DNA from 2 places in the Lysinibacillus sp. NPDC092081 genome. Region 1 is predicted to be linked to the other one. Evidence: riboswitches for the same ligand, from Rfam matches in the RefSeq annotation. Region 1 holds a riboswitch; the other holds the start of a gene.
The links. Region 1 has a riboswitch for magnesium ahead of mgtE (magnesium transporter). Riboswitches for the same ligand answer to the same signal wherever they lie in the genome.
Positions count from the first base shown of each region.

Region 2: another riboswitch for magnesium. It lies ahead of ACIQLB_RS06630 (MgtC/SapB family protein); the one in region 1 lies ahead of mgtE (magnesium transporter).

Region 1 covers NZ_JBIVRU010000012.1:181-15,707, forward strand. The annotation lists partial or broken gene ACIQLB_RS16460 (4-hydroxyphenylacetate 3-hydroxylase C-terminal domain-containing protein) at 1-15, shown strand, start outside; gene fabZ (3-hydroxyacyl-ACP dehydratase FabZ) at 981-1,406, opposite strand; gene ACIQLB_RS16470 (tautomerase family protein) at 1,573-1,779, opposite strand; gene ACIQLB_RS16475 (LysE family translocator) at 2,009-2,629, shown strand; gene ACIQLB_RS16480 (NAD(P)/FAD-dependent oxidoreductase) at 2,835-4,175, shown strand; gene ACIQLB_RS16485 (hypothetical protein) at 4,273-4,446, opposite strand; gene ACIQLB_RS16490 (YkgJ family cysteine cluster protein) at 4,827-5,174, opposite strand; gene ACIQLB_RS16495 (IS3 family transposase) at 6,188-6,715, opposite strand; gene ACIQLB_RS16500 (IS3 family transposase) at 6,670-6,918, opposite strand; gene mgtE (magnesium transporter) at 7,204-8,562, opposite strand; M-box (ykoK) riboswitch at 8,825-8,990, opposite strand; gene ACIQLB_RS16510 (Lrp/AsnC family transcriptional regulator) at 9,710-10,072, shown strand; gene ACIQLB_RS16515 (hypothetical protein) at 10,646-10,825, shown strand; gene ACIQLB_RS16520 (aminoglycoside 6-adenylyltransferase) at 10,978-11,310, shown strand; gene ACIQLB_RS16525 (hybrid sensor histidine kinase/response regulator) at 11,328-14,420, opposite strand; gene ACIQLB_RS16530 (GNAT family N-acetyltransferase) at 15,008-15,527, opposite strand, start outside.
Region 2 covers NZ_JBIVRU010000002.1:369,465-384,991, forward strand. The annotation lists gene ACIQLB_RS06565 (replication-associated recombination protein A) at 1-318, opposite strand, end outside; gene cymR (cysteine metabolism transcriptional regulator CymR) at 521-940, shown strand; gene ACIQLB_RS06575 (cysteine desulfurase family protein) at 1,020-2,168, shown strand; gene mnmA (tRNA 2-thiouridine(34) synthase MnmA) at 2,215-3,339, shown strand; gene ACIQLB_RS06585 (tetratricopeptide repeat protein) at 3,424-4,083, shown strand; gene ACIQLB_RS06590 (GTP pyrophosphokinase) at 4,144-4,884, opposite strand; gene ACIQLB_RS06595 (hypothetical protein) at 5,054-5,341, opposite strand; gene hisA (phosphoribosylformimino-5-aminoimidazole carboxamide ribotide isomerase) at 5,338-6,105, opposite strand; gene recD2 (SF1B family DNA helicase RecD2) at 6,295-8,727, shown strand; gene ACIQLB_RS06610 (polysaccharide deacetylase family protein) at 8,922-10,604, shown strand; gene ACIQLB_RS06615 (hypothetical protein) at 10,660-10,848, opposite strand; gene hpaB (4-hydroxyphenylacetate 3-monooxygenase, oxygenase component) at 11,191-12,627, shown strand; gene ACIQLB_RS06625 (magnesium transporter) at 12,791-13,564, opposite strand; gene ACIQLB_RS06630 (MgtC/SapB family protein) at 13,583-14,287, opposite strand; M-box (ykoK) riboswitch at 14,657-14,830, opposite strand.

The DNA.
Region 1 (15,527 bases):
AAAAAAGAAGAGTAATAGAAATTCAATTATTGCCTTAAGTGAATACAGGTTAAATAATTCCTTTTTAGGATCAAAATACTACGCTCAATCTTTTTATACATTGAGCGTCCTGCTATTTTTGCAATGATTCCATGCTATTTTAACGATATTTTAGCTTTCTTTAAATCCTCTAAAACAACATTAAATGCAATATGTTTTTATGAAACGTGGTAAGGGATTTCTGATCCTTCCCTACCTATAACCAATCCAACTCTCTTCTTCTTTAATTCAATAAAGCTGCTCTATTATCTTTCATAAAGTATAAGACCTAATTTTTTATAAAACTCTATTAATACTTGTAAATTTCCTAGTAATAAAAAACTTTCATCTCACGCAAAGGTCTAATATTATTTAATTTTGTTCTTCTATTCTAATCCTTCTTCAACTAACCTGCGCCGTTAGTTTAAGTACATTTCTTCACAATCTTTATAGTTACATTAACATAAATATCCAACAAAAAATCATCTAATCTCTAAGAAATCTACAGAGGAGAGATGATTTTAATCAAACTTTATTACAAATTATCGATCTTTATTATAAATAATCAATCTTTATTACAAAGCACACAAGGTCCCCCCTCAAAATTCAGCGAATTGAGAGATTAACTGCCCGTAAAAGCCCGATTGGTGAAGACCCCAAAGGATTAACGTTTCACTTTATTTAATCTGCTTGAGATGAAAATCGCACTTGAGAAAATAAAGATACCTGTACATAGCCACATCGTAATTCCATTCCATTGACCATTTAATAATGTGATGTTCGTGAGGATGATAATTGCATGAAACAAGTTGCTATATAAAGAGCTAAGGGATAGTTCATGTAACCACCTCCATTTCGAAGTATTCCATTTATTATATGATTCAACAACTATTTTAAAAATCCTTTATATAGAGAACAAAAGTACTGCAATGACTTTTTGCAGTACTTTTAAATCGAGTGGATTAGCTTCCAAATGCAAAAATAAGCTCTGTCTCACAAGCTATTTCTCCGTCAACTGTTGCAATTCCACGGCCTTTACCAATAGCACCCTTTAAGCGTGTAATTTCCACTTCAAGACGCAATTGATCACCAGGTTTAACTTGTTTTTTAAAGCGACAACTATCAATACCTGCCAGTAATCCAAGTCGCCCTTGATTTCCTTCTTTTGTGAGCATAATAATTGCACTTACTTGAGCTAACGCTTCAACAATTAACACACCTGGCATCACTGGATAATTAGGAAAATGTCCATTAAAAAATTCTTCATTGATCGTTACATTTTTAATGGCTACCGCTCTCTTCCCTTCTTCTAATTCCAATACTCTATCCACTAACAGAAAAGGATAACGATGTCTAATAACTTCTTGTATTTGTTGAATATCTAGCATCAAAAAAACCTCCAAAAATATTATCACCTAATTCTATCATTAAATATTAGTAGTTGGTACTATTTTTACGTCGAATTACAAAATATAAGCCACATCAGCTTACATGCGACTAAAATAAATCTTATAATAGAAACAAAAAACTTTCGGATTTCAAGCATTCTACCGTTTATTCACCAAAACCTTCACCAAATTTTATGGAATGTGGTTGTCCTCTAGTTGCCCAATTGTCTCGATCGTTTTCATCAAATATGACCGTAACCCATTCTTCCTTAGTATTTAATGTTCTGACTGCCTCATTAGTCACTGCCTCAACAAATTGTTGTTTTTGTTCACTAGTTCTTCCCTTTGCTAACTTTACAGTAATCACAGGCATAAAAATCCTCCTATCTTAATCCGTTCACTATAATTCAATAACATACAACATTATACAAATATCACCAAATCGTTTTCTAAATTATATAAATAGTTATTTTCGCTTCTTTTCAGTAATTCATTATCGACAGGTATATAGAAGATAGAATATAATATTTCTTGCATTCATTAAGTCAATTTTATTATTCTCTTAACTGAATGATTAGTTTATTAGAATAGGATGAGTAAACATGTTATCTTTTATTGCAATAGTTCTTCTTTTATTTTTAATTCCTGGTCCTGCTGTGATCATTACCATTACGCAAACGCTGAAAGGTGGTAAAAAGAACGGTATTTTCACTGCATTAGGCATTGGACTTGGTGACTTAGTTCATACGTCAGCAGCTGTATTAGGATTATCAGCAATTTTAATGAAATCTGCCACTGCGTTTGAAGTAGTAAAATATATTGGTGTTGCATACCTTGTTTATTTAGGTATTCAAATGCTACTAACGAAGCCACAAAAAATAGAAAAACCAACTGTTGAACAAAGTCCGGCAAGTACTTCGTTCCGCCAAGGTTTTTTAGCGGAAATTTTAAATCCAAAAACAGCATTATTTTTCTTAGCGTTTTTACCGCAGTTTGTTCAACATAATGGCCAATCAATAACTGTACAATTATTGATTTTAGGAATAACTTTTGTTGTGATGAGCGCTTTATATACTATTTTGTTAGCTATTATTACAAGCTTTATTGGTGAAAAAATCTTTACGAAAACATCAAACAACGGTTCACGTTGGCTTGAAAAGGCTGTCGGTTTCGTTTATATTGGTCTAGGCGTTAAATTAGCACTTCAAACTCAAAGTAGATAATAGATAGTTTCTTAGGAGAACACGATAATAACGTGCTCTCCTTTTATATTTCAATCCTCACCCCTATTTCTGCTGCTCGCTTTTTGACCAAAGCCATGAATTTACTCCCAATCCCTTTAAACAGTTTAGTTTTGTGTTGACAATCCACATATTATAAAATACTCATATAGAAATATTACTTATTAATTAAAGAAGGTGTAAATGGATGTATGATATTACAGTTATCGGTTCAGGTGTAAGTAGTGTTTTTTTAGCATATACCTTATCTCGAAGTAATCAAAAGATATTAATTCTTGAAAAAGGAAAATCTCTAGAGGAGAGAAATTGTCCTTTAGATCGAGGCAAAACATGCGATTGTAATATATGCGAGAAATATTTTGGTTTTGCTGGTTTGGGTAAATCAGAAGGAAAGTTCAATTATACAAGTGATTTTGGCGGCGAATTAGAGCAAAAAATAGGTAGAGAGAATCTTCTACAATTAATGGATGAAGTGGACGAAATTTTATGCCGTTTTGGTGGAGACTCGGTTATAAAATATTCCACAGCTAATACAGAACTCTCAAAAAGAGCTCAATTATGTAACTTACAGATGTTAACTACTGAGGTGAGGCACCTAGGTACGTCACTTTCAACAAAAATTTTTCAACAAATTTATAAAGTTTTATCAAGCAAGATAGATATTCAATTTGAGGTAGATGTGCAAGATATAAAAAAAGATAACAATTCTTTTACTTTAATAACAAATAAAGGTGATATCCAATCTCAGCAAGTAGTTTTTGCAACAGGTCGATCCGGAACTGATTGGTTAAAAAAACATTGTTCTAGTCTTGGAGTTAAGCAAGGCAAAACTCGTTTAGATTTGGGTATTAGAGTTGAAATGGCAGAACAACAGCTACGTTCAATTTTGGAAGATACTTTTGAAACAAAACTTGCTTATGCACATGGAGATATCATTTCAAATACTTATTGCATGAACCCTAACGGAAGAATCATTCGTAAATATCAAGAAGGTTTAGTCATGCCAGATGGTCAAAACTTTCGAGAGCAAAAGAATGGAACTTCTAACTTGAATTTTACTTTGTTCACTCCAACGTATTTCCCTACTCTTAAAGAAGCAAATACGTATGCACATAAGGTTATCGGTAAAATAAATAAAGGGACCGATCGTATTGTAGTACAACGATTTGGAGACTTAAGGGAGGGACAGTCTACAACAAAAGAAAATATGGATAATAATCGAATTCAGCCTTCGTTAAAAGCTGAATTTGGGGATTTAACTAAAGAAATTCCTTTGCTATATATTCAAATCTTGCAGGGATTTTTTAACCATTTGGAAAAATTTATTGGTGAAGAAATTGATGAGGATACATTGCTTTATGGTATGGACGGAAAGTTTTATTCGCCATCAATAGAAACTGATGGAAATTTCCAAACAAATATTCAAGGATTATATGTAATTGGAGATTGTTCAGGAGTTACACATTCATTATCACAAGCAGCAGCTAGTGGTATTTTCGTAGGTAAATATTTAGCTAGTAATTGTTAATTTTAAGAATTACTTACTTTATTGCAAAATCGTAAAATTTTTTATGTACATGCTTATAGACCAAAAAGTCTATAAGCTTGATGTTGCCTATTTTTATTTACTGTTTTGGTGTATTTGCGGTAAGTGGATTACTGTTTGCAACTAATTGTACTGGTGTCGTGCCTTGCTGAGCAGACTGTGTCATTTGTTGTGCATTGTTCATTAGCCCAAAGCGTTTCAGTACACCAAAAATAGCCGCGCCGCCTATAATCCCCCATGCTAAAAATCTCACTGATGAAAACCTCCTTTCTCATGCTATATATTTTAAAACAGATTTAGTATTGGGAATCCTATACGGTTTATACTGTGTTAGCTATACAAGCTTTTATTAAATTTACATATTATTTGTAAAAATTGCATCATACAGCGGAATTAAATGGTATGGAATTCGAATGGAGGTAGAACTATGATTATTAAAATTGCATCATTTGAAAATATTGGCGCTATTCACTTGTATGACAAACATGGATTTAATGAAACGAGTCGTTCTATGCGCTTAGAACTTTAAAAATAAGTACGATATTAGAGCCTGCATTAAAATACAGCAGGCTCTTTTATATTAGGTCGAATGTTAACATTTCGCTTGTTAATATTAGCTTGTAACCTTCAATATTAAATAAAATCGTTCCACGTAAAATCAATACTTAAAATACCAATTGGAAGCTCATTAGCTATATAGTTTTTTCCAAAGGCCACTTTTGGTTTTCGAAAACACACAAGATTATTATGATAACCAAAAGCTCGGCAAATAGACGGACGTGCTGAATGGATTCCACACTGGTCATTTATTTCGTCATAAAAAATACAGGTTCCATATAAACGTTGTTGATTTTTTAATTCTAAGCTCATTTTTTTAGGCATCGCTATGATTTTCTTTTTTATTTTCTTTAACTCTTTTTCTGTAATCGGAACAGGCCCACAACACATTCCTCTGCAGCCTTTACATGGTAAATCTTCCATAAAATCATCATCTCCTAGAAAAAAGCAAGTGTTAAATTCGTTTATTGATTTGGATTCTCTAGTTCAGTAACTCAATTAAAGCAAAAAAATAGGACTCTCCTGGCCAGGAGAATCCTATTTTACACTTTAAATTAATAAATGTAAATTATAGCATAAATAAAATATTTTGTCAAATAAAACACGCTCAATCTCTTCTTTATTAATTATATTTGTTCCAAAATAATCTTTCCCTTTAATCAAATAAAAATAGAAAATGGACACAAAGTATTTTATTAAAGAGGAACTATTAAACATTGTTCATGAAAAATTAGCAACACGATTTGAACTACAAACTAAAATGACAATAAACATTTTTATGAATTTTCAAAGGTTATAGATAATTTTTTATATAGTTGGTATTTAGACTACTCAAATTAAATGAGTAGTCTCCTTCCGCTTGTATGCTTGGGAAGCGACTGTTATAGTAAGCCCCCTACCAATTTTTTACATTCTCTAATTTAATTATATATAAAGGTGCGTATATTACAATAAAGCAAGGTTAAAACATCAAAATGAGGGCTAGAATGACCTACTTGTAAGTTATTTCAAACGAACTGTTCCATAAAACTAATCTATGCAACAGTTCTTCTTCAACTAAACCCCTCTATAAACATTGATGCATCAATGGTTTCCAGCACTTCGTGATGAAGAAAAAATAATTTTTCACTTCATTTACAAACAGTGTTTTGAATTTATTGTTTTAATTTACCAGTTAGGTATACGCTTCGCTAAAACTAATGGAAATCATCGGAAATTAGCTCTCTTCTAACAGGTGACCTTGCTGCTAGATTAGTTATATGTAGCCAAGTTATGGGTATTATTCGCATCGTTATAGAACTTTCTATAATATAACTTTATTAATGCGATTTGATATACCAATTCGTATGAAAATTGTTAAAAAGACGCTTTATATCAATAAAAAAGGATATCCAAATCATTTCGATGGTAGTGACCCCTTAAAGTTAGAGTTTTTATTATGCAGCTAATTGGCTGGCATAGGTTCGGTATTTTACTGGACTCATGCCAGCCAGTTTTTGTTTAATATGTTCATTGTTATAGTAGTCGATATACCGTTTGATTTTCTTCTTCAATTCTTCATAGGTGATTAATACTTCATCGTAATACATCTCTTGGTTGAGTATGCTAAAGAAGTTTCTCATCGCCGCATTGTCTGCACACGTCGCTTTGTGAGACATGCTTTGGAAAATATTGTATTGTCTTATTATTTTCACCCATGAATTATGTTGATAATGCCAGCCTTGGTCCGAATGAATCGTTGCACGATATGTAGCTTGGTTCTGAATGATTGGCAGAACTGGATGTAGCGATTCTAATACGAAATCCAATGTTGGGCGTTTGGACATACTAAACCCAATAATTTCTCCGTTATAGAGATTTATAATTGGACTTAAATAAAGTTTTTCATTTTCTGTACACTTGAATTCTGTTACGTCTGTCACCCGTTTTTGTAAAGGTTTGGCGTGTCGAAACGGCGATTCAATCGATTCTTTGCGACTTTACCCTCCTTGCCCTTGTATGATTTATTACGAGATTTACGAACGAATTTCACACACTTTAAACCCAATTCCTTCATGATTCGCTGTACTTTCTTGTGATTGATGACGTATCCCAGCGATTTTAATTCTGCATGGATTCGGCGATAACCATATCTACCTTCATGCTTCTCAAATAGCGCCAAAATCAATGTTTTCCATTCTTGATTAGGATCTTCATTCTTTGATGATGAATATGGTAATGATACGTTGCTTCAGGGATTTCAACGATTTTCAAAAACCCCGTTCTAAATTTAGAACGGGGTTAAAATATAGTTGTTTAATTTTCGATATAAGATACTTCACTATAAATAAAAATATAACAATAAAGTCGTTTGAAAATCTAAGATTTATTCAACAATGGCGCCCGATTGTTGAAGTATGGGCTTAGGAAAGATTTATGAATACACGAGGAGCAGCAGTTATTCGTGGCTTTTCTACATCAATTTTGAAATAAACATTGTTGCAATGCCAAAGTAAATAAGTAAGGATAGTATATCATTTAGTGTTGTAATTAATGGACCAGAGGCCACTGCTGGATCGATGTTGAATTTATATAATAGTAGAGGTATAATGGTCCCAGCTAAGGTCCCAATAATTAGAGTCACAACTAATGAACTTCCAACCACTAATCCTAGAACAGGATTTCCTTGCCAAACAAAAGCTATAATGGAAATTAATATTCCACAGGTAATGCCTATTATCAATCCAACTTTAAGTTCTCGAATAATAAGTCTGAAAATAACTCCTTTATCAATATCATTAGTAATTAGACCTCTTACAACAACAGCTAAAGATTGAGTACCTGTATTTCCAGTCATCCCTGCAATCATCGGCATAAAGAAGGCAAGTGCAACAACTTTGGACAACGTTTCTTCAAAACCACTAATAATAGTTCCAGACACTAATCCGATAAATAAAAGTAAAATAAGCCAAGGGAGTCGGCGATATGCAGCCACATGTGCCTTCGTGTCAAAATCAATTGCTTTACCAGATGCCGAAAGTTTTTCAATATCTTCATTTGCTTCCTTGATCACAACGTCAATAATATCGTCAACTGTTACAATTCCTACTAATTCATTATTTTTTTCAACAACAGGAATTGATAAAAAATCATAACGCTCAATAACACGAGCTACTTCTTCTTGGTCCACATCAGCAGTAACAGAGATCACTCTGCTATACATAATATCTTGAATTTTTTCAAATTCCTCACTTATTATTAAATCACGATATGATACAACACCTACTAATTTTTTATCATCATCAATTACATACAGATAGTTAATCGTTTCCGAGAACTCTGCAAATATTTTAAGTTTATCAACTGATTCACTAACCGTATAATGTTGAGGAATCCACACAAAACGGTTTGTCATTATTCGTCCTGCCGTTTCAGGAGGATAGTTCATGATATTTTGAACAATTTTAGATTCTTCTTGTTTCATACCTGAAAGAAGTTCTTCAATTTTTTCAGGAGATAGGTTCTCTAACAATGAAGCTAAATCATCATTATGCATTAGATTCATTATCTGACCAGATTTTTCGATTCCTAATTTATTTAGAACTTTTAATTGATGTTCTTTTTCAAGTTCTTGAATCAGTTCAGCGATTTGTTCAGGAATAAGAAACAATAAGAAACGTGTATGATGTTTTTCTGGTAGCCCCTCAAAAATTCGTGCAATATCATAAGGTTGGAGTTCCTTTAATATTGCTTGGAACTCTTTCTGTTTTCCTTCTTTTAACGCCTTAATAATTTGAAGCGTTATTTGGTCTTCTGGCATGTTTTTAATCATTTTTAACACCACTACTCCTTCATTGAGGAACAAAAAATATTCCACCAACGATAAAACATTCGTTTCGTTATGAAAGATAATTTAAAATTCCTCATGGATATTCTGTGTATTTAGTTCATTTTTATAATACTTCGAGTCTGGTTCTGAATAGTTATCCATTTTCCTCACCTCACAAAAAAATAAAACACCTTCATAACGAATGAAGGTGTTTACACGGTACTATATACGTACATTGATTGCACAACAAATAAATTGTAGCAAATCTACTCCTCCATTCGTAGAGCTTTAGCACTGTGTGGCATAGGACAAAGCCAGCTACATTAAAAACCACCTTATGTCGATGGTTTCTGTTGACCCATTGGCGTCTTTCGACATTTCTGGGCAGTAGCATATCTCCTACACAGGAGCCTCACCTAACGAGGATATTTAATTTACAAATTCACTCTAAAAGAAAACCTTTTAGAAGTCAATGTTTTTATTTGAATTTTATATTGACACCCTAGCACCTCATTCTCGATTAACCTGCTTAATTAATTGCATTTGGATTCACTTTTTTATAATTCTTTCTCCTATATGGCCCGTTTATTGATCAAGAAAAAATCCTTATAGGTGTCCTTTCTTTTTAACAAAATTTATATGTTCAAATACAAAGCCTGGAAAACTTTACTGTTCGTAAAATTTTCCGGGCTTCTTACTATATTTTACTTTTAATCGAGGTTTTGTCCCAGCCTCGTTCTTTTTTACATTAAAATAGTTTAGTTTTTTATGTCCGTGTTTCATCTCTTGGCTTTAAAAATTTTGGACGTTTACTGTATCCTTCTGATGAAAGAAGCAAAAAGGATTTTTCGAAATTGTGCCAACTCAAATTTGCACCCACACTTAAATATGGATAGCCGTATAACCTAAAGAGTGTTATGCTATCATCAAATCAATATTATTTTTTTTCCCCAAAACTAAACAAACAAAATTAAAAAATCTTTTCTCTGCATATTCGAGTACTAAAGTGGCATTGCAGATTTGTTGGATTTTCATATTTACAACTCCTTTTCTTTAAACTACATTTAGTTTATACTATGTCCAATAGTAATTACATAGATCAAATCAAGTCTTTTAGCGATTTGACTTGAATAATGAAAGAAGTTTCTACATGTTAGATAGTACGGATCTGCGTATTAAAGATGAACTTTCCAAGAACAGTCGTATTACGATGAAGGAATTGGGTGAAAAGGTACATTTGACTGGGCAAGCGGCGTCATCGAGAGTGGCAAGACTTGAAGATAATGGTGTTATTGAGAGCTATACTATTAATGTGAATCCAATAAAATTAGGCAGCAATGTCCATGCATTTATAAATATTTATACAAAAAGTCCTTACCATGAACCTTATCTGTCATTTATAAAAACGCAGCAGCAATTTATTCTTAATAACTTTAAAATCAGTGGAGATAGTTGCTATCTTCTTGAATGCAGATTTTCAATTTTCAACTTTTACATAAACGCTACCGAATAACTTCCCATCAATATAGGCATCCAACTTCCACATGCCGGCTTTTGGGAAAGTCATATTGGTTGGGGCATGGTTATCTGCTCCACTGTTCGGCCCAAGTAACTTAACATCTGTAACCAATTCAACTTCTTTTTGTGTTAACTGTACCCTTTACGCTAAGGTAATCTCCTGTTTTGACGCTCTCTCCCCAAAAGTGCCAGGCGTATTTTCCTGTTTTGCTAACAACTATTTTCCCTTCTTTACTATGCGTAAATCCTAATAATTTTGATTCACCAATGAAGCTTAAATTTTCAGATGTAAAGTACTCGCTTTCTTTCCACTCATTTTCCTTCGCTAGTACCTCTCCAACAATACTCGAACCATTATGCTGTTGGATTCTTTATGTGAGCAACCTACTAATACCCATCCGCAAATTGTGACGAAACCTATAATTCTTTTCACAACCATTTCCCCTTTTTATATGTTTACGATTATTTATCATTTTTCGTTATAAAATTTATCATTGTCATTTCCGTTATATTCTAAGTGTAATTGCACAATCTAAACTGTAACTAAACAATAACGGAGGTTATAGCAATGAAAAAATTCTTATATATCGGTGCAATGTCAGCATTCCTATTAACTGCTTGTTCTTCTCATGACGAAGCTCCAGCTAGTGAACAAGCAGAAGCAAAAGAAAAAACCGTCAATGCTGAAACAAAAGAAAATCTTGAGAAAAGTTTTCTATATGAATCGGAAGATCCGTTTACAAAGTGATTGAAGAAGACAGATAACTAATTAAGGTTATCTGTTCTTTATTGTGATTTTCTAAATACATTCTAATAGAATGAAATTGGCGATTTTTAACACACAATTTAGAAAAGATGACCGAAGAGCGGTCTAAATGAACGGCTCTAGAACAAACTAAAATGCTCCAAAGGATATCTGTTCAAGATTACGATATCGTCTACGTAGTCACTGAAATCTCCTCGTTTCTAAATGATACGTCATGGTTAGACGTTTTTAGAGACTTACTATTGATTCAAGAACCTGACAAAAACAATCAATCTTATCATATGGATTTTGATCAGTCATATGCGTATTTTATGCTCTTTATGGATGGAAACTGGATAGATCTTCGTTTTCGTAGTATTGAAACATTTATGCAGGCGTTCCTATCAATGATGATCAAACTTTTGTATAAAATTGCACCGGACAATTTAAAAACTGCACCTCCAAAAATGGGGTGCAGCTCAATATGAATATACTTATTTCACCATCAATTCACACTTAAATTGCTTTGATTTTTCTTTTTAAGAACAACAAACGATATTGCGGTTCCTTGATTTGGTTTACTATTAATTTGAAGTCCCTCACCGTAATGTTGTTTTAAGCGAAGATCTGTATTAAGCAATCCAATTCCCGTTGATGTCTCCAATTTTCTTACAAGTAAACGTTCCATCGTCGCTTCATCCATGCCAATACCATCATCCGACACAGTGATCTCAATGTACATGTCGTAATTTACAATGCGAAGATGAATATTCCCGCCATTTTCACGCGGCAAAATACCATGTTTCAAAGCATTTTCAATCAATGGTTGAATGGTCAGTGATGGTATCATGACGTCTGTAGAAACTTCCACATCCCACGTTACATTTATCCGCTCCCCAAAACGTTCCTTATGAATATATAGATAGGATCGAACAAGATTTAACTCATCCTCCATTGGAACAAGCTCATCAATATTTTGGAACTTAAATGACTCCCTTAAAAAATCACTCAGTGCTTCAAGTAGCTTACTTGTACGCTCGATATCAATTTCACTTAATGTAATGATTGCATTTAATGTATTGAATAGAAAATGCGGTTGTATTTGAGCCTGAAGCCAAGCTGCCTCCATTCGAAGCCTTTCTTGTGCAGATTGTTTAACGTCGGTAAGTGCTTTTACTCTTGACCTTAACTCCAGAGCATCAACAGGCTTTGTGACGTAATCGTTGGCACCAGATAAAAATCCATTTTCAATGTCTTGAGACTGACTTCTTGCCGTAAGAAGTAACACGGGAAGTTCTGTTATTGAAAATTGCTGACGAATTGTACGTACTAATTCGTAGCCAGACATATTCGGCATCATTACGTCTGAAATGACCAAATCCCACTCTTGAGACATTAGTATATCGAGAGCCTTGCTACCACTTGTAACCATTTCTAAGTCATATTTTTCTATTGAAAGTATTGTTTCGATCACTCTTAAGTTAATTGGATCATCATCGACGACCAAAACTCTAGGTCGATTTGCTTCAATGATTGGATGGTTTTCAGTTTTATCATCGTATGAAGTCGCTACTGTTGATTCTTCCTTCGAGTGCAAAGACTCATTTTCTGTAGCATCTTCCTCATCAGGTAAGTTTGATATTGGTAAGGTAAAATTAAATTCAGACCCTTTCCCTACAACTGAATTTGCCTGTAATGTTCCCCCATGTAGTTCAACTAATCGTTTACTAATATTAAGGCCTAGTCCAAATCCACCTTCAATCATTGCCTTACTAAGGGCACCTTGCTCATAAGGTTCAAATATACGTTGAATGGCGTCCTCATCAATACCAATACCAGTATCCGAAATAACAATTTCCGCCATATCATTTTTCACATGACCTGATATTGTCACTTCACCTTCATTCGTGTATTTCACTGCATTATGAAGTAAATTGAAAACAATTTGAATAACCCTATTTTCATCTGCAACTACTTTTGGGAAATTTTCAGGGATATGATTAATTAACTGAATCTGCTTTCCTTCTTTCATAACATAGTGCATATCTAACACACCCGATACAATCGAGTGAATCGAAAAAGTTTTAAGCTTCAGTTTGGGGTTACTGTCTTTTAAGCTCATAACATCTAGTAAATCATTTAACATTAGTGACATACGACGTCCTACAGAGAGTACTGTTTCTAAATCCTTGACACTTTTGTCACTAAGTACACGTTCTTCTCTTTCCAGAACAGCTTTTGAAATGTTAAGGATTCCATGAAGTGGATTTCGTAATTCATGAGACGTATTGGCAAGAAATTCATTCTTTAACTTATCTGTCTTTTGAAGCTTAATAGCAAGTTCTTTCGTATCCGAATGGACTTTAGCATAACCTTTAAACCATAAAATAGCCAAACAAGCCACTGTCATAATAATATCAAACGGATACATGATCATTTTGATTCCAAAAATGAGAAGTAGTCCATCCCAAATAAGATTATTACCAAATGCTAAAATGGCAAGAAGTAAAAAAATATTACTTTTAATCTCTTTAATAGATTCTCGCATTACAGTTAGAATCGTTATAACAATCGGGATTCCTAAAATCATAATGTTAATACCTTGATTGGTTACTACATAGCGAGTAGGAAGTACGATGGTCAACAATGATGCTATACCACAGAAAATACTAAACAAGCGAATATATTTTCTCACATGTTGAGGTAACCAATGTTTTATGCATTGAAGCAGTGAAAAGCCTATGCCGACCATAGAAAGATGAACTAATTTAAAGGCCCAGTCGTAATTAATCGGAAACCAATAAGATAATAATTTGTCATCGCTTCCTAATAGGAAATAAACCATACTGCTAATCGATAATAGAGAAAAGTAAAGTAATCTTTTTTCTTCCTTGTTTCCTACAAAAAATAAAATAATGGAATAGATAGCATGTAGTAAAAAAACCACTGCTACTAGTTGTTGCATATTTATCGACAATTGAGTTTCCCGAGCTAATATATCTTCTTTTCCTAATTTAATGGAGCGAACAATTCCACCGTCGCGAGGGTCCTTAAAGTTAGAAGCCTGAACAATAATTTCAATCTCTTTGTGACCGTTGGCTTCAAAAGAAGCAGTATATGGAACATTATAGGCAACTGTTTTTTCTGCACTTTCCCCTATTGCACCTGATTTTGCCAGCCGCCTGCCATTTACATATATTTCTGAGGAACTCCGAACACTCGGAACTCGAATACTGTAGGTTATGTTGTCTTCAGGATTGACGAGTAATTTTAAGCGATAAGTACCGTAACCATAAGGGCTTCTCTCTCCCTGTTGTAAAGCAGAACTCCACCCTTTAGGAACCTGTATATATTTAGCATTTTTCGCGGATTCTAAATGCTTTTCTTCACTAATCAACCAATTATAAGGATAAAACTCCCACTCTCCATCTAATGTAATAGCATGACCATCATTAAAATTCCAATTTCTTAAATCCATTTGACCTTTTATAGCATGTGGTTGATCTGTATTAATAAATACCTTCAGCCATAAAATTCGTGAGCCTGTTAGAAATATAATAAACAAGCTAATGATGAGAGCAATTTTTCTCTTTTTCATTAAAAATAATTGTCAAAAGGAAGTTTGTGTTTTTCTGTTTTTAACACAAGTCCCTTAGGCCAAACTACACCTCCTACGATATAATATCCTATCATGGTTATAATTACTTTTAAATCTAATTATCTATACAAGACCCAAATTTTACATTGTGCAACATTTAATTTTCCAAAAATATACTTATTCTCTTGAAATTCAAAGTACCCCTTTACAAAAATCACTAAGGCTCAATTTGAGGACCTGATGATTTCAAACTATAGACAAACGCTACTTTGTTTTCATAAAACTGTAGGTTACGGACACCGACATTTGCATTTTGTAAGGAGCGCCGAAACTGTCACGCTTTCAGTTTATGTGAGAGGCTAGTTTGTAGTGAATATTTTAATCATAGCTATAATGCTAGTCTAGTTACTTCCTCATCTTGGGGTAACTTTATTAGAGAATAATTGACAAAAAGGCCAGGTTCTCAATTATTTTGAATACCTGGACCTGCTGTGTGTATGTAACTTACTTACATATAATCAGTAATCTCGGAACAATTTCTGAAAAATACTTCCTACTGTCCCAAGAAGACAATTAAACGATGATCTTTAGTGTTTAATTAGAGAAAAAATATTAGTGTCATACGCAACACCGTTTTGGTGCATATAATTTTTTAATATTCCTTCTTTTTCAAAACCTAACTTTGTTAATAGCATGTTTGAAGCTTCATTTTCGGTAAAAACAATTGCTCCTATACGCATTAAATCCATTTCTTGAAAGCCAAATGATAGTACTCTATTTACGGCCTCCTTTGCATACCCTTTTCCCCAGCTCTCAGGAAAAAGTGCATAGCTGATGTCAGCTCTTTTATGCTCAGTGGACCACTCTTGAAAACCAATAGTACCGATAATACCTTCTTGCCCTTTTAATGTAATTCCCCATTTAATTCCACGTTTTTCATCATAATTCTTTGAAAAATTTTTAATTATTTGTTTAACCTGCTCTATACTTGTTAATGGATTCTGCCCATAATGGCGTAATACATCTGCATTAGAAAAGCAATTTAAAATATCTTGGGCGTCATATTCAGTAAGTTCTCTTAACACTAATCGTTCAGTATCTAAAATA
Region 2 (15,527 bases), on a different contig from region 1:
TTTATTAAAACGATGAATTTCATCTAAAAAAAGAAGGACTTTCCCAGATATTCGAGCTTCCTGTACAATATCCTCAACGTCCTTTTTACCAGCGCGAGTAGCATTCAGTGCGAAAAAGGGAAGCTTCGAGCTTCCTGCTATGGCATTCGCAATTGACGTTTTACCGATGCCTGGCTCACCGTATAGTAGCATGGATGGAACATGCTCATTTTGAATCATTTTATAAAGAGCGGTGTTTGGACCGATAAAATCTTGGTGTCCTACAATCTCTTCAAGGGTTAAAGGACGCATGCGATAAGCGAGTGGTTCGTTATGCATTAAAAATTCCCCCTTTCAACTGTTTTTCAATTAATATGTTTTTTTGTGCTTAGAATGAAGCGTTAATAGTATTTTGACTAACTATACTAAGGCGCAATTAATAGTATATCATAACCTCCCGAGAGTATTTCCGAGTTCTTCGAGAGGAGATTATGATATACTGATGGTAGTATTTTTGACTAGACTAATTGAGGGTGATAAAATGAAAATTTCTACAAAGGGCCGTTATGGGCTAACGATTATGATTGAATTAGCAAAGCATTATGGAGAAGGACCTATTCCACTACGCAAAATCGCTGCTGAAAAGGAGCTTTCTGAGGCATACTTAGAGCAGTTGGTTTCACCATTACGTAATTCTGGCTTAGTGAAAAGTGTACGTGGTGCATATGGTGGGTATATGCTAGCAAATCCACCAAGTGAAATTTCGGCAGCTAATGTTATTAGTGTGTTAGAGGGTCCAATTCAACCAGTAGAAGGTATTGAAAATGAAGAAGCACCTCAGCGAGAGTTATGGCTCCGCATTCGTGATGCTGTGAAAAATGTGTTAGATACAACGACAATTGAGGATCTAGCACAATATACTGAAGAAAATGTAGCGGAAGGCTATATGTTCTATATTTAAAATTAGGCTAAAGCACAGCTCCCTAACCTGAGGCAGGGAACCAGATCTTTGGCGCTTTTCGTACAAAGGAGTTTTCAACATGAATTCATATATTTATCTCGATCATGCAGCGTCTTCACCAATGAATGACAAAGTAATAAACGCTCTGACTACAGCAATGCAACTGGTTTATGGTAATGCATCAAGTATTCATGGGATAGGTCGAGAGGCGCGCAAATATTTAGACGATGCACGTGAAATACTTGCCCGATCAATTGGTGCTCAACCTGGGGAAATTATTATAACAAGTGGCGGAACAGAGGCGGATAATACGGCTATTTTTGGCACTGTTTATGCAAGGGCTGCTGAAGGGAAGCATATCATTACCACACAAATTGAACATCATGCTGTGTTACATACTTGTGAAAAGCTTGAGCGAGATGGCTTTGATGTGACATATTTGCCGGTTGATGAAAAAGGACGTGTTTCTGTAGAAGACGTGCGAAATGCATTACGTGAGGATACAATTTTAGTCACGATTATGTACGGCAATAATGAAGTTGGTACGATTCAACCGATTGCTGAAATTGGTGACTTGTTACGTGAACATAAGGCTATTTTCCATACAGATGCTGTTCAGGCATATGGTTTAGAGTCAATTAATGTTGCTGATTTACAGGTTGATATGCTAAGTGTTTCCGCACATAAAATTAATGGTCCTAAAGGTATTGGTTTCCTTTACCAAAAAGCAGGAACACCATTTACTAGTTATGCATTAGGGGGAGCACATGAGAAAAAACGTCGTGCAGGTACTGAAAATGTGCCAGCAGTGATTGGCTTTGCTACTGCAGTGCAAATTGCAAATGAGTTGCGAGAAGAGAAGCGCGCATTATACAATCGCTTTAAGCAAATGATGCTGGATGTTTTCACGAAGGAAAATCTAGCATTTCATGTGAATGGAGATATAGAAAATACGCTCCCACACGTTTTAAATGTAAGTTTTTCTGGTATGGAAGTAGAGTCATTCCTAGTAAATCTTGATATGGCAGGTATTTGCGTATCGAGTGGTTCTGCGTGCACTGCTGGCGCCATTGATCCATCACACGTTTTAGTTGCGATGTTTGGACAAGGGGTAGAGGAATTACGTAACTCGATCCGCTTTAGCTTCGGTCAAGGTTTAACAGAAGTTGATGTACAACATGCGGCAGAAAAAACAGCAGCGATTGTGAAAAGACTAGCGAAAAAATAATTCGCTGTACATTTAATGGAATTAGAAAAAAGAAAAGGTGACCAAAATGAAAGAAACACGTGACCCCTCACAAATTCGTGTTGTTGTCGGCATGTCGGGTGGGGTAGATTCTTCGGTTGCTGCATATTTACTAAAACAACAAGGATATGAAGTAATCGGGATATTTATGAAAAACTGGGATGATACAGACGAAAATGGCGTTTGTACAGCTACAGAAGACTATGATGATGTTATTAAAGTATGTAATCAAATCGGGATTCCGTACTATGCAGTGAATTTTGAAAAGCAATATTGGGATAAGGTTTTCACATACTTTTTAGAAGAGTATAAAGCAGGACGCACGCCAAATCCAGATGTTATGTGTAATAAGGAAATTAAATTTAAAGCGTTTTTAGAGCATGCGATGGATCTTGGAGCTGATTATTTAGCGACAGGTCACTATGCTCGAGTGGATCGTAGTGGCGATGGCGAAGTTAAAATGCTTCGTGGCATTGACAATAATAAAGATCAAACGTATTTCTTAAATCAATTATCGCAGGAACAATTGTCGCATGTAATGTTTCCAATTGGACATATTGAGAAAAAGGAAGTCCGTAAAATTGCGGAGGAAGCTGGTTTAGCTACAGCGAAGAAAAAGGATTCAACAGGAATTTGCTTTATTGGAGAGCGTAATTTCAAAGAATTTTTAAGTCAATTTTTACCAGCTCAACCTGGTAAAATGAAGACTATGGAAGGTGCCGTAATGGGCCAGCATGACGGATTAATGTACTATACACTTGGTCAACGTCATGGTCTTGGAATAGGTGGTGACGGTGAGCCTTGGTTCGTGTTAGGGAAAGATTTAGAGCGCAATGTGTTACTAGTTGGACAAGGTTTCAATAATGATTCACTATATTCTACTGCACTGACTGCTGTGAAAATGAACTATACTTCGACAAAAAAATTGCCCGGGAAATTTTCATGCACAGCAAAATTCCGTTATCGTCAAACAGATACACCGGTAGAAGTGGAAATTTTAGCGGATGGACGTACACTTATTACGTTTGCTGAACCAGTACGTGCGATTACACCTGGACAAGCTGTTGTACTATATGACGGCGAAGAATGTTTAGGTGGCGGTACAATTGACGAAGTCTTTAAAAATAATGAAAAACTAACATATGTAGGTTAATTAGCGAAAAGACTGCTTATACTACTTTTTCTGAAGTGTATAGAATTAAAGCAGTCTTTCGCTACATAGAGGTGAAGAAAAACAATGGATTTTAACGAGCAAGGCATTCAAGCGTTTCAAGAAAAGCGCTACGAGGATGCTGCACAACTTTTTACACAAGCGATTGAAGAAGAGCCTAAAAACCCAATAGGTTATGTAAATTTCGGAAATCTCTTAGCAGTCTTAGAGGATACTGAACGAGCAGAACGCTTTTTTCAAAAAGCAATCACTGTCGATGAAACAGCAGCAACTGCTTATTATGGTTTAGCAAATTTATATTATAATGCGGAACGATATGCGGAAGCGGTAAAGCTTTATGAGCAAGCACTGAAACATAAAATTGAAGGCGCAGATGTGTATTATATGATGGGCAAATGCTTTGAGCGAATGGAAAATTCGAAGCTTGCACTGCCATACTTACAACGAGCTTCAGAGCTTGCGCCAGAAGATACACAAATTCGTCTAGCATATGCGATCGTGCTATGTGCGCTAGAAATGTTTGAAGAAGGCAAAAAGGAATTAGACTATTTAATCGAACAGGATTGGAATAACGCAGATGCGCATTATAATTTAGGTGTACTATATGCGGTATCTACTGAGCAAACAGAAGATGCTATGTACCACTTAAAACAAGCATTTACATTACAGCCAGAATACGACCAAGCACGTTATCTTTACGATATGATTGCACAGCGATTTAACTAAAATAACTTATAGTAGAGAAAGGATGCCAGAATTACTTCGGCATCCTTTTATATCGTGAGTTTAGTCTTGATCATCCTCAGAAGAATAACCAAGTGGTAGTTGAGATAGATATTGTGCTAAATAAGCAATAGGCATTGCATCTAATGACGTCTCTTCTTCATCCGCTTTTAGAATATTTATTTCTTCATTAAGTCGTTCCATTTTTCGATCCAGTTCAGCTACTTGAATGGCAGCCTCCTTCAATTCAAAACGGATATGTTCAGGTACTTCCTTGTTGTATTTGTAATAGATTTTATGTTCAAGGCTGGCCCAGAAGTCCATTGCAATTGTACGGATTTGAATTTCTGTATAAACACTTTCCACACGATCGGACATAAAAATTGGGATTTTTATAATAAGATGCAAGCTTTGATAGCCATTCTCCTTTGGGGATTTAATATAATCCTTTACATCCACAACTTCAATATCATTTTGCGCCTGTAGCATGGCACTTACTTTATAAATATCCTCTACAAAGGAGCATGTAATTCGCACACCCGCAATATCACGAATGTTTTCACGAATCACTTCGACAGATTTCTCAAGGTTCTTTTTCTGGATCTTCGATAATATACTTTTTGGTGATTTTACTCGAGTTGAAATATGCTCTATCGGGTTATATTCATGAATTAACTTAAACTCTTCTTGTAAAATATTTATTTTCGTTTCAATTTCTTGCAAGGCAAATCTATAGGCTAAAAAGAAACGTGTTATTTCTGATTGTAGGCTTTTTAAAGTGATTGCTTCGAGTTCATTTTTCATTCTTCATAAAATCCTTTCTTTTCGCAAATAACATTAATCAAATTCTCTTATTGTAATCTCATTAAATAATAGCTTAACAAAAATAGCTACTAAATAGAAATATGTGCTCTAAATTAGGTATAGTATTCTTGTTTCAAATAAAAAAAGGGGATTTTAGTCCCCTTAGTTATTAAGCGATAATTTCAGCATTTAAGTTGTATCGTTTATTAAATTCATCAATGAATATTTGTAAATCGATATAAATACCAATATAAGGCTCTGTTTCTTGATCACGTAAGAAGCCGCATGTTGCCTTTAAAGATTTTGAAAACTCAAGGAGCATTTGTTCATCATCTAGCTGTATATGTAACGAAAGAGAATGATCCTTCGTATTTATCTTAAAATATTTACCATCTATAATGCGTTCTAAATTTGTTTCTTGAAAAGGGAAAACATAATCCTTATATATTAACTTCACAATACCCCGCCTTTTTTGCAATAATGCACCACATCTGAATAAGGTAAATCTCCACCGAAAATTGAAAGAGCGCTACCAATTGTCACATGAAGTTTACCATTTGAGATATTTTTAAACTTCTTTAAGTCGTCTAAAGATCGAACTCCACCAGCATATGTTGTTGGAATCGTTGTCCAAGTGGCTAAATCTTGCACTAAGATTTCCTGCATACCGCCTTTCTTTCCTTCCACATCAACAGCGTGAATAAGTAGTTCATCACAGAAATTTTCGATAAATGCAATAGACTCAGCATTTACTTCAAAATCACTAAATTTTGTCCATTTATCAGTAACAACAAACCATTTTCCATCGCGCATACGGCAGCTTAAATCGATGACAAGATGCTGTTTACCGATAATCTGTACTAATTGCTTTAGTCGATCTAAATGGAGTTTGCCATCATAGAATATAAATGATGTGACAATAACATGGGTAGCTCCCGCATCAATATACTTTTTTGCATTTTTCGTGGTGATACCGCCACCAACCTGTAACCCTTGAGGATATGCTGCTAGTGCTGCTAATGCGGCATCTTCGTTTCCATCACCTAGCATAATGACGTGACCACCTGTTAATTGATCCGTGGCAAACATTTTTGCATAATAACTAGAGTCATGATTTGAAATAAAGTTCTCAATAACAACTTGATCTTTATGACCTAGTGTGCTACCAACGATTTGTTTTACTTTGCCATCGTGTAAATCGATGCAAGGTCTAAATTCCAATAGTTTCACAATCCTTCCGTGCAACAAATTCACCTATATCATAGCATGTAAAGGTTGATAATAACCGTGAAATGTTATTTATCCATACGATTTTAAAAGAATTTAGTGAATTCTCTTTTTAAACGATTTTACACATTATGGTGTGGTAAAATATAATGATTGAAATGAACACGAAAGGACGAACCGAAAATGGCAGAGAATCTTGATTTATTTAAACAAAATAAATTTTTTATACTCGGACGTCCAATCGTCTCTATCTTCCATAATGCACAAAATATGTATTCGATAGTTCGTGTGAAAATTCAAGAGACCAACTTACAGTATGAGGATAAAGAAATAATAGTTGTTGGATATTTTCCGCATTTACAGATGGATGAACAATATCGTTTTACAGGATTATTGAGACAACATCCAAAATATGGTGTACAATTTCAAGTAGAGACATTCACAAAGGAAGTGCCAGCAACAGAGCAAGGAATTATTCATTACTTATCGAGTGACTTGTTTGTTGGAATCGGAAAAAAAACTGCTGAAACAATCGTAGAGAAACTAGGGGCAAATGCGTTACGTCTTATTTTAGAGGACCCAAATGCGCTCGATGCTGTACCTCGACTATCTGCTGAAAAAAAAGAGGTTATCCATCGTACGATTGAACAAAATCTAGGCTTAGAACGAGTGATGATTCAACTGAATGAATGGGGTTTCGGACCACAGCTTGGCATGAAAATTTACCAAACATACCGAACTGAGGCCGTTGAATTATTAACTGAAAATCCATACCGCCTTATTGAAGATGTAGAGGGTGTTGGTTTCTTTCGTGCTGACGAGCTAGGTTCAAAATTAGGGATTACTGGCAATCATTCAGACCGTATTAAGGCGGCGATTTTACATACTCTAAATACAGCAGCTTTATCGGATGGGCATGTATATTTAGATGCGGAACATGTTTTACCACTAGTAAAAGATATGCTTGAGCAAAGCCAACGAGAGGAAATTCCTTTTGAGATCATTTCTAAAGCTTGTATCGAATTGCGTGAGGAAAGTAAAATTTGTGGGGAAGAAACGAGATTATATTTACCATCTCTATATTTCTCAGAAGTAGGAATTGCATCAAAAATATTAGCTTTAATCGAACGTAACAATAATGCTGAACATTTTAGTAAGGCTGAAGTACGCAAAGCGATTGGTGAAACAGAAGAGATGCTCAATGTCACATATGCTGAAACACAAGCGAATGCTATTGAACAAGCTTTAAACTCAGCTGTTATGATTTTAACTGGTGGCCCCGGTACAGGTAAAACAACTGTTGTTCGGGGTGTAGTAGAAGTTTATGCAAAGTTACACGGACTATCATTAAACCCGAAGGAATACGCACAAAAAGAAGAACCCTTTCCGATTATTTTATGTGCTCCAACAGGACGTGCTGCCAAGCGTTTATCGGAATCAACAGAACTTCCAGCAATGACAATCCATCGATTGCTAGGCTTTACTGGTCAGGAGAAAGAGGAAGAAACTGAGCGTGAGGTTACAGGAAAACTTATTATTGTAGACGAAATGTCGATGGTCGATACTTGGCTCGCGCATCAATTATTAAAATCCTTGCATGAGGATGTGCAAGTCGTATTTGTTGGCGATCAAGACCAGCTACCACCAGTAGGACCAGGACAGGTGTTAAAGGATTTGTTGGCTTCCGGGCAAATACCTACTGTCGAATTAACAGAGGTTTATCGACAAGCAGAGGGCTCAACGATTATTGAACTTGCTCATCAAATTAAACGTGGTAATATCACAAATGACCTAACATTAAAGACGTCTGACCGTTCATTTATTAAAGCCTCCTCAGATCAGGTAGCAAGCGTTGTCACACAGGTTGTGAAAAGTGCGGTTACGAAAGGTCAAGAAATTCGTAATATCCAAGTGTTAGCACCAATGTACAAAGGTCCAGCAGGAATAGACAATTTAAATAAAATGATTCAGGAACTTATTAATCCAAACGATACTGGCACTAGAAAAGAGCTCGTCTTTGGTGATGTCACATATCGCATAAAGGATAAAGTCTTGCAGCTTGTTAATCAACCAGAGAGCAATGTTTTTAATGGTGATATGGGTGAGGTAATCAGTATTATAAAGGCAAAGGAAACCATTGATAAACAAGATATACTTGTTGTGTCATTCGACGGTATTGAAGTAACTTATCAACGGAGTGACCTCAATCAATTGACACTTGCCTACTGTTGTTCCATTCATAAATCGCAAGGCTCTGAGTTCCAAACAGTTATAATGCCGGTTGTACGAGGCTATTCTAAAATGCTGCGTCGTAATTTGTTATATACAGGTATTACGCGTGCAAAAAATTTCTTGATTTTATGTGGTGAACCTGATGTGCTAGCAGATGGTTTACAGCGTACGGATGATTTACAGCGCTTTACGTCTCTACGTGCAAGGCTCAATCCAATGAATGTTGCAGAGGAAGTTGTAGAAGCAGAAAATGTTCTATTAAACGAAGATTTACAAAATGAAAAACAATCCTTTGATTTCAAGCTAACGATAGAAACAGAACCATATATCCATCCATTGATTGGAATGGATGGGGTCTCACCGTATGATTATTTAGATAAGTGAGTTAATTTCATAAATTTTAATCCCTTTAGTATCAAGGGTTCTGAAACAATAAAAACGGGACCTCCCCAATAAGCTCTTGTAAAATATGATTGATGAAATTAATTCAACCAATCAACTTTTATTGGTTGGAAAATCGTCTAATGATTGAAGGAAAAGATAATAAAAATTTTTATGAGGTGAATATAGTGAAACGCATGCTAGTATTGCTTCTGTTCATGATGCTATTACCTTTTGCAGAAAAAGCATATGCAAATAATACCGTCATCCAAGTGAATGAAGAAGCAACTGTCTTTGATAATCGTTCAGGCTCACTAGTTCAGGTGGGAACATTATCAGCAGGGCAAACTTTTGAAGTAACAAAAGATTATGGAGCCAATTGGTGGCAAATTCGTTGGGGTGGTTATGATGGTTATGTTGAAAAACGTTATACAAAGGTTGTTTCAGCAAAAAACTATAAAAATTCAGTCCCAGCTGTTGCTAAAATAAAGGACTATATTGTCCCAAAAAGCGTTGCACCGATTTACGATAATACTGGCAATAAACTTGTTCAATTTGCCACATTGTCAGAGGGAGTTCGCTTCCCTATATATAGCAGAATGGGTAGTTGGTATGGAATTGCTGTGAACGGACGCTTAGGGTATGTACATAGTAATCTTGTTGTGGAAGAAAAAGGTCAGAATACAACAAATACGAATACCACAAAGCCTGTTGAAAAACCAACTACAACTCCTCCTATTAAACAAAATGGCTATATAGAGGCGTTAGAAAACGTAATTCTTTATGATTTCCGCCGTGAAAAAGAAATGGCTATTGCTACGTTAATGAAAGGGCAACAGCTAGAGGTTGTAGAATCAATGGATCCAACATATGTTCAAGTTCGTTGGGGAAAATCATATATTTATGCAGAAAAATCAAAGGTGAAATTTTTAAATACTCCTTCATATAAAAATGTTGGTAAGGACAATACCATGAAAAATGAGTATTTCATCCCTATTTCTGCCAACAGTGAAATTTATGACAAAGCAACAAAAGCGTTACAGCCATTTGCTAAACTAGACTCAAATCGCCGTTATCCGATATTGCGGAAAGAAGGGGATTGGTACGTAACAGTACTTGGCGGCCGTGAAGGATATATCCATAGCTCTAAAGTAGCGATTGATCGTGGCGTTCCTGTAATGATGTATCATCATTTTCTAAAAGAGCATGAGCTTGGACGTTTCAAAAATGTAAGTACTACGATGACAGATGTTCAATTTGCAAAAGAAATGCAGTATTTAAAAAGTAAAAACTACGAAACCATTTCTGTAGACGAATTATTGCGTTTCATGCGTAATGAAATTACACTACCTGCCTACTCAATTGCTTTAACTTTTGATGATGGCCTATTGTCAACACGTGAATATGCGTATCCAGTACTTAAAAACAATGGCTTTAAAGCTACACAATTTTTAATTACGTACCGTAATGAAAATTCGAATGATGGGCAAATTTTTAATTATAATGATTTACAGGCACTTTCACGTCAGGACATGACAAATATGCAAGATGTTTTTGCGTATGGATCACACACTTACAATTTACACGACTTAGTAGGGAATAAAGGCAAAATGCTTCTAATCCCATACCATGAGGTTGTTCAGGATTTACAACGTAGCACAACAATTATTCCAAAGGCTAAAGCTTTTGCTTATCCGTTTGGACAATATAATGCCAACATCATTAATGCGGTAAAGGAAGCTGGATTCACAATGGCATTTTCAACGAAGCTTGGCTATAACAATCCGTACGATGATGTATATCAAATTAAACGCTTGTCCAGTAATCAACAAACAACATTTATACAATTCCAAAAAATGGTCCTGCCATATGCGCAGTAAAATACAAAACCCGATCAATTTGAATTGATCGGGTTTTGTTGTGTGAGTTATTTGATTAGTGGATGCCAACTAGGTGATGTTTAACTACTTCATATGCTTGGCAAACATTTTTAAATTGATTTTTTTCTTTGGCAATCATATCTGTAGCAATCGAAAATAAAAGATTCTCTTCATTATGATCCTCCATTTTATTCATTAAAGCAGCTTCCATTTCCGCCACGTATGAGATGATTTGTTTATTCATATATTCTCCTTTAATAAAAAGATGTTTTTGTTTTGTTTACGAAGCTATCTTACACCTGCATATATAAAAAATCTAGCAATTCTGTACTAGTCGAAGAGGACTTTTCTGTGAATGTGTCACAAAATTGAACTCGTAAAAAAAGTGCTGATTGAAACCGTTTTTATCTAAAGTAACTGAATAATCGTGTAATAAAGGCAGTTTTTTAACTGTATTAATAAAGTAGTACAGTTTCGGGTATTTTCGGATTTTCTATAATACAGATGGGTAAAGTGGAACCTAATATTAGGAAATTCCATATACTAAATAAGTATTAAAACATTTGGAACGTTTAGGGGTGACTGCATGCCAGTAATTACAGGAAAGCAATATATTGACCGTATTGACGCTTTAAAAACGTATATTTCGATTGATGGGAAAGTTGTCACAGGGAAGGTGTCGGAGCATCCAGCATTTAAGGGAGTAATGCAGAGTCAGGCGAGGCTTTTTGATTTACAAAATGAAAAGGCGTTGCTTGAGAAGATGACATATGTTTCACCAACGAGTAATAACCGTGTAGGTATGTCTTTTCTTCAAGCAGTGACAGTCGAAGATCTCGTGAAAAGACGTAATGCAATACGAGAGTGGGCATTATCTAATCATGGCCTTATGGGGAGAAGTCCGGATTACATGAATACGACATTAATGGCTCTGGCATCCGTAGCAGAATATTTGAAAGATAAGCCAAATTGTTTCCCGCAGCATTTATTAAAATTTTATGAGTATGCTCGAGAGAACGATTTGACTATGACACATACATTTATCGAGCCACAAGTAAACCGTCAAAAATTTTATTTTGAAGATGAAGATGTTACAATTGCTGCTAAAATTGTAGATAAAACGAGCGAGGGGTTAGTAATTAAAGGTGCGAGATTACTCGCGACACAGGGAGGAATTACAGATGAACTCCTTGTTATATCAACAAATGGTTTTGATAAAGGAAAAGGCTTTGCTTTCTCGATACCAAGTAATACAAAAGGTTTAAAGTTTTTATGTAGACAATCATTTGTCGGAGGGGAATCGGCTTTTGATTATCCATTAAGTAGTCGTTACGAGGAAATGGATGCAATCGTTGTATTTGATAATGTTGAAGTACCGTGGGAACGCGTCTTTTATTATGAGAATGTGGAAGTTGCTAATAACTTTTTGAACGTAAGTGGTTTTCAGACATATGGTTTACATCAAGTTCTTACACGTCAAATTGCCAAAACGGAATTTGTCTTAGGTGTTGTACAGTCAATTATAAATACGATAAATATCGGCGAATACCAACATGTGCAGCAAAAGGTTGTTGATATCATCGTGACATTAGAAACGATGAAGGCCTTACTGTTAAAGTCTGAAATAGAAGCAAAAAGAGATGAATTTGGTTTTATAAGACCTGATCTTCCAACAGTACAAGTAGCTATTCAGATGTTCCCTAAAGTATATCCGACCTTTACAGAAATTATCCAGTTACTTGGCGCAAGCGGATTAATGTCCATTCCAAGTGAAAAAGCATTTACAGCGGATGACGGTGATCTTGAGCATTATTTACAGTCTTTTCAGGATGGTGGAGAGGAGCGCGTCAAAAAATTCCGCTTAGCTTGGGATTTAACGATGAGTAGCTTCGGTACAAGACAGACACTGTATGAACGCTTTTTCTTTGGGGATCCAGTCCGTTTAGCCAGCGCACTTTATAATTCTTATAACAGGGAAGAATTAGTTAATCGGGTAGAAAACTTTTTGAAAAATAATAATTAGTTTTGAGGAAGTAACTGTTTAAAATTAATTTAACTTCTTTCAGCGGATGTCACGGAATCGGCTTTGTGCAAACACAAAGCCAATTCCGGACGCTATTATGCCTCGGCATAATTGATACAATTACTTCTCATTGAGTATAATTGCTGTAAAAATATCACTATCTTTATAGATATGTCAGCACATCATCAAAAGTAACGATTCCAAGTAGTTCAAGGTTCTCTGTTATTACAGGGACTGCTAAAAGACCATATTTTCGAATGATTTGGATTACCTCAGATTGGTTTGTATGGGCAGATACTGAAATGATTCCAGAGTTCATTATTTCACGCATTCGACACTCTGGTGGGGAAATTATTAGCTCTCGTAATGATACGACTCCAAGCAATTGTTTATTCGTATCTGTAACATATAAGTAATAAAAAGTTTCTGCATCAGCTTCACTATGCTTTAGGCGTTCAAACACATCAATTACTAAATCATCTTTTGCAACTATTACTACGTCTGTTGTCATCAAGGCTCCCACTGACCCTTTTTTGTATTGAAGTAATTGCTTAATATCATTGGCTTCATCTTTTTCCATACGTTCTAAATAAAAATCGGCTTCTTTATATGATAGTAGCCCCAAGAAATCTGTGGCGTCATCTGGAGGTAATTCATTTAACATCTCCACTGCAAATGGACGGTCAAGCTCTATAATACATTTTTTCTGCATGGATGGTTCTAACTCGCTAAAAATTTCTCCAAATTCACAAGGAGTTAAAAAAGAATAAACTGTGATGCGCCTTTCTTCACTAAGTTCTATAAAAAATGTTGCTTGATCCATAGGGTGCAAATCTAGAAAATCCTTTCGAAAAGAATCTTTTTTTCCAAACTTTAAAGATTGCAACATGTAGTATGTGTACTCTTCTTTATATTTATATTGATGTAGTCTAATCATTATTGACGCTCCTTTCTATTACAAATTCTCAATTTCGACACTCAGGACGTGATCAATCTTTTTGACATAATAATAAATCTCCGTCGTGTATTGGTCTTCTGGTACCGAAAGAATTAAGTCAATTAATTGGTGATCGTTATCAATATCTTTGAGCTTGAAATGCCGAATTTTATACTCATATTTTTTGGAAGATCCATTTTGCCCTCTATGCTTAATCATTTTAATTAATTCTGTCATACGATAATTCGATTCCACGATAATCTTTAATGAAATTTCCTGTCGGTTAAGTGTTGATAGACCTAATGTTTTTATGAAAAAGGGCACAATGTTGACTGCCATTATCAAGAGGATGACAGCACATGTTGCTTCTAGATAAAACCCCGCCCCGATAGAAATTCCAAGGGCAGAAGCTGACCAGATTAGTGCAGCGGAAGTAAGACCAGAAATAACCTCGTTACTTCTTCGTAAAATAACGCCAGCACCAATGAAACCAACTCCGCTTACAATCTGCGCAGCAAGTCGCATCGGATCCATATTCGGATGATTGGCACCGCCAAATTTTCCAAATGCTTCTATGGATACAATTGTTAATAAACAGCTGGCAATACAGATGACCATACTAGGTCTTATGCCCAGTTGTTTTTGTTTAATCTGTCTATCAATCCCAATCAATAATCCGAATAGTAAAGCTAGGCTTAACTTGATTATCATTTCTACTGTCATTATCATCGTCAATCACCTCTTCATTTCTTTTTATAGAATGCCACTAAAATAAAAATAATATAAAAAAGCTCCCGTAAAAAAGGGAGCTTCTTGCTTAGAATGTATCTTGTTCAACGTACACATCAAATAAACCGTATCTTGATAAACTCCAATTGCAGAAAATTCATAAGTGGAGTTTTGAAGAAAGGGACATATGCGGACTGAACGCAAAAACGCTGCCTTTTGCCATATTCGAATTATTTAAAAATATGAAATGCCATATCGAATAACTATCCATCACATGTTCCCCCTTTTATAGTCAAATAAAATAAAACCCCCTCTAACGATTTAGAGGGGGTGAAAAGCGCACAAAAAAACAAAAAAGTACGTTCGATTCCCCTTAATCGAGTTTTAGCACTATACACCGTAAAGAAATGTAATCATTTCTTAGCCACCTTAAGAAAAGCCTTAATTCGGCAATTCCTGTTCTACCCATGGGCATCTTTCGATATTTCTGGGCAGTGGCCTATGTTTGCATAGGAGCCTCACCTAACGAGGACATATTGTTTTCAGGTGAATTGTACTCTGAATAATTTTGGTTGTCAACAACTGTTCAAAAGAAAAAATCTTAAAATGGCCACATAAGTGGGGGATTTCCGTTCCAGTGGGGCAAAACGATATTGACTACGAGGGCGTATGTCAGGACGTTATATCTTTAACCTTCGTTCCCCTACTGGCTAGCTCCCTTTCCAATCAACTTTTTATTACATAATATCCCGAACTTTTGTTGATGAGCCTTATTTCTATGCTTACAATTATTACTTAATCAAATTTGGGGTTAGAAGTTTTATGAATTAAAAATTATTTATTTTGTACTTTATGGATGATCAATAGCTTCTGTAACTGTCGTTAAGTCTTTTTCATGGTACGTAAGTTTTTTATATTTAAACTGCTGCACAATGAATCTAAAGAGGATCAATACAAAATCTATGAAAGTATATAGAGTGGAGAGTGGCAAGTACTCCTGTCGCTCTGCTTTCGTTGCAAAGCTTACTGGAATCTTTTTGTGAGTTGCTAGGGTTGATAAAAACAGCTTAATAGAACAGAGAAAATGTTTAACTTATGCCGAGGCATAATTGATTTAAGAAAAATTATGAATGCTCTTTATTTGTTTTGTTAGAATAAATTTTTTTCGTAAACAACCGTAAATTTTAAGGCAAAGACTACAATATTTGTTTCATAGTTTATACGGAAATTCGTA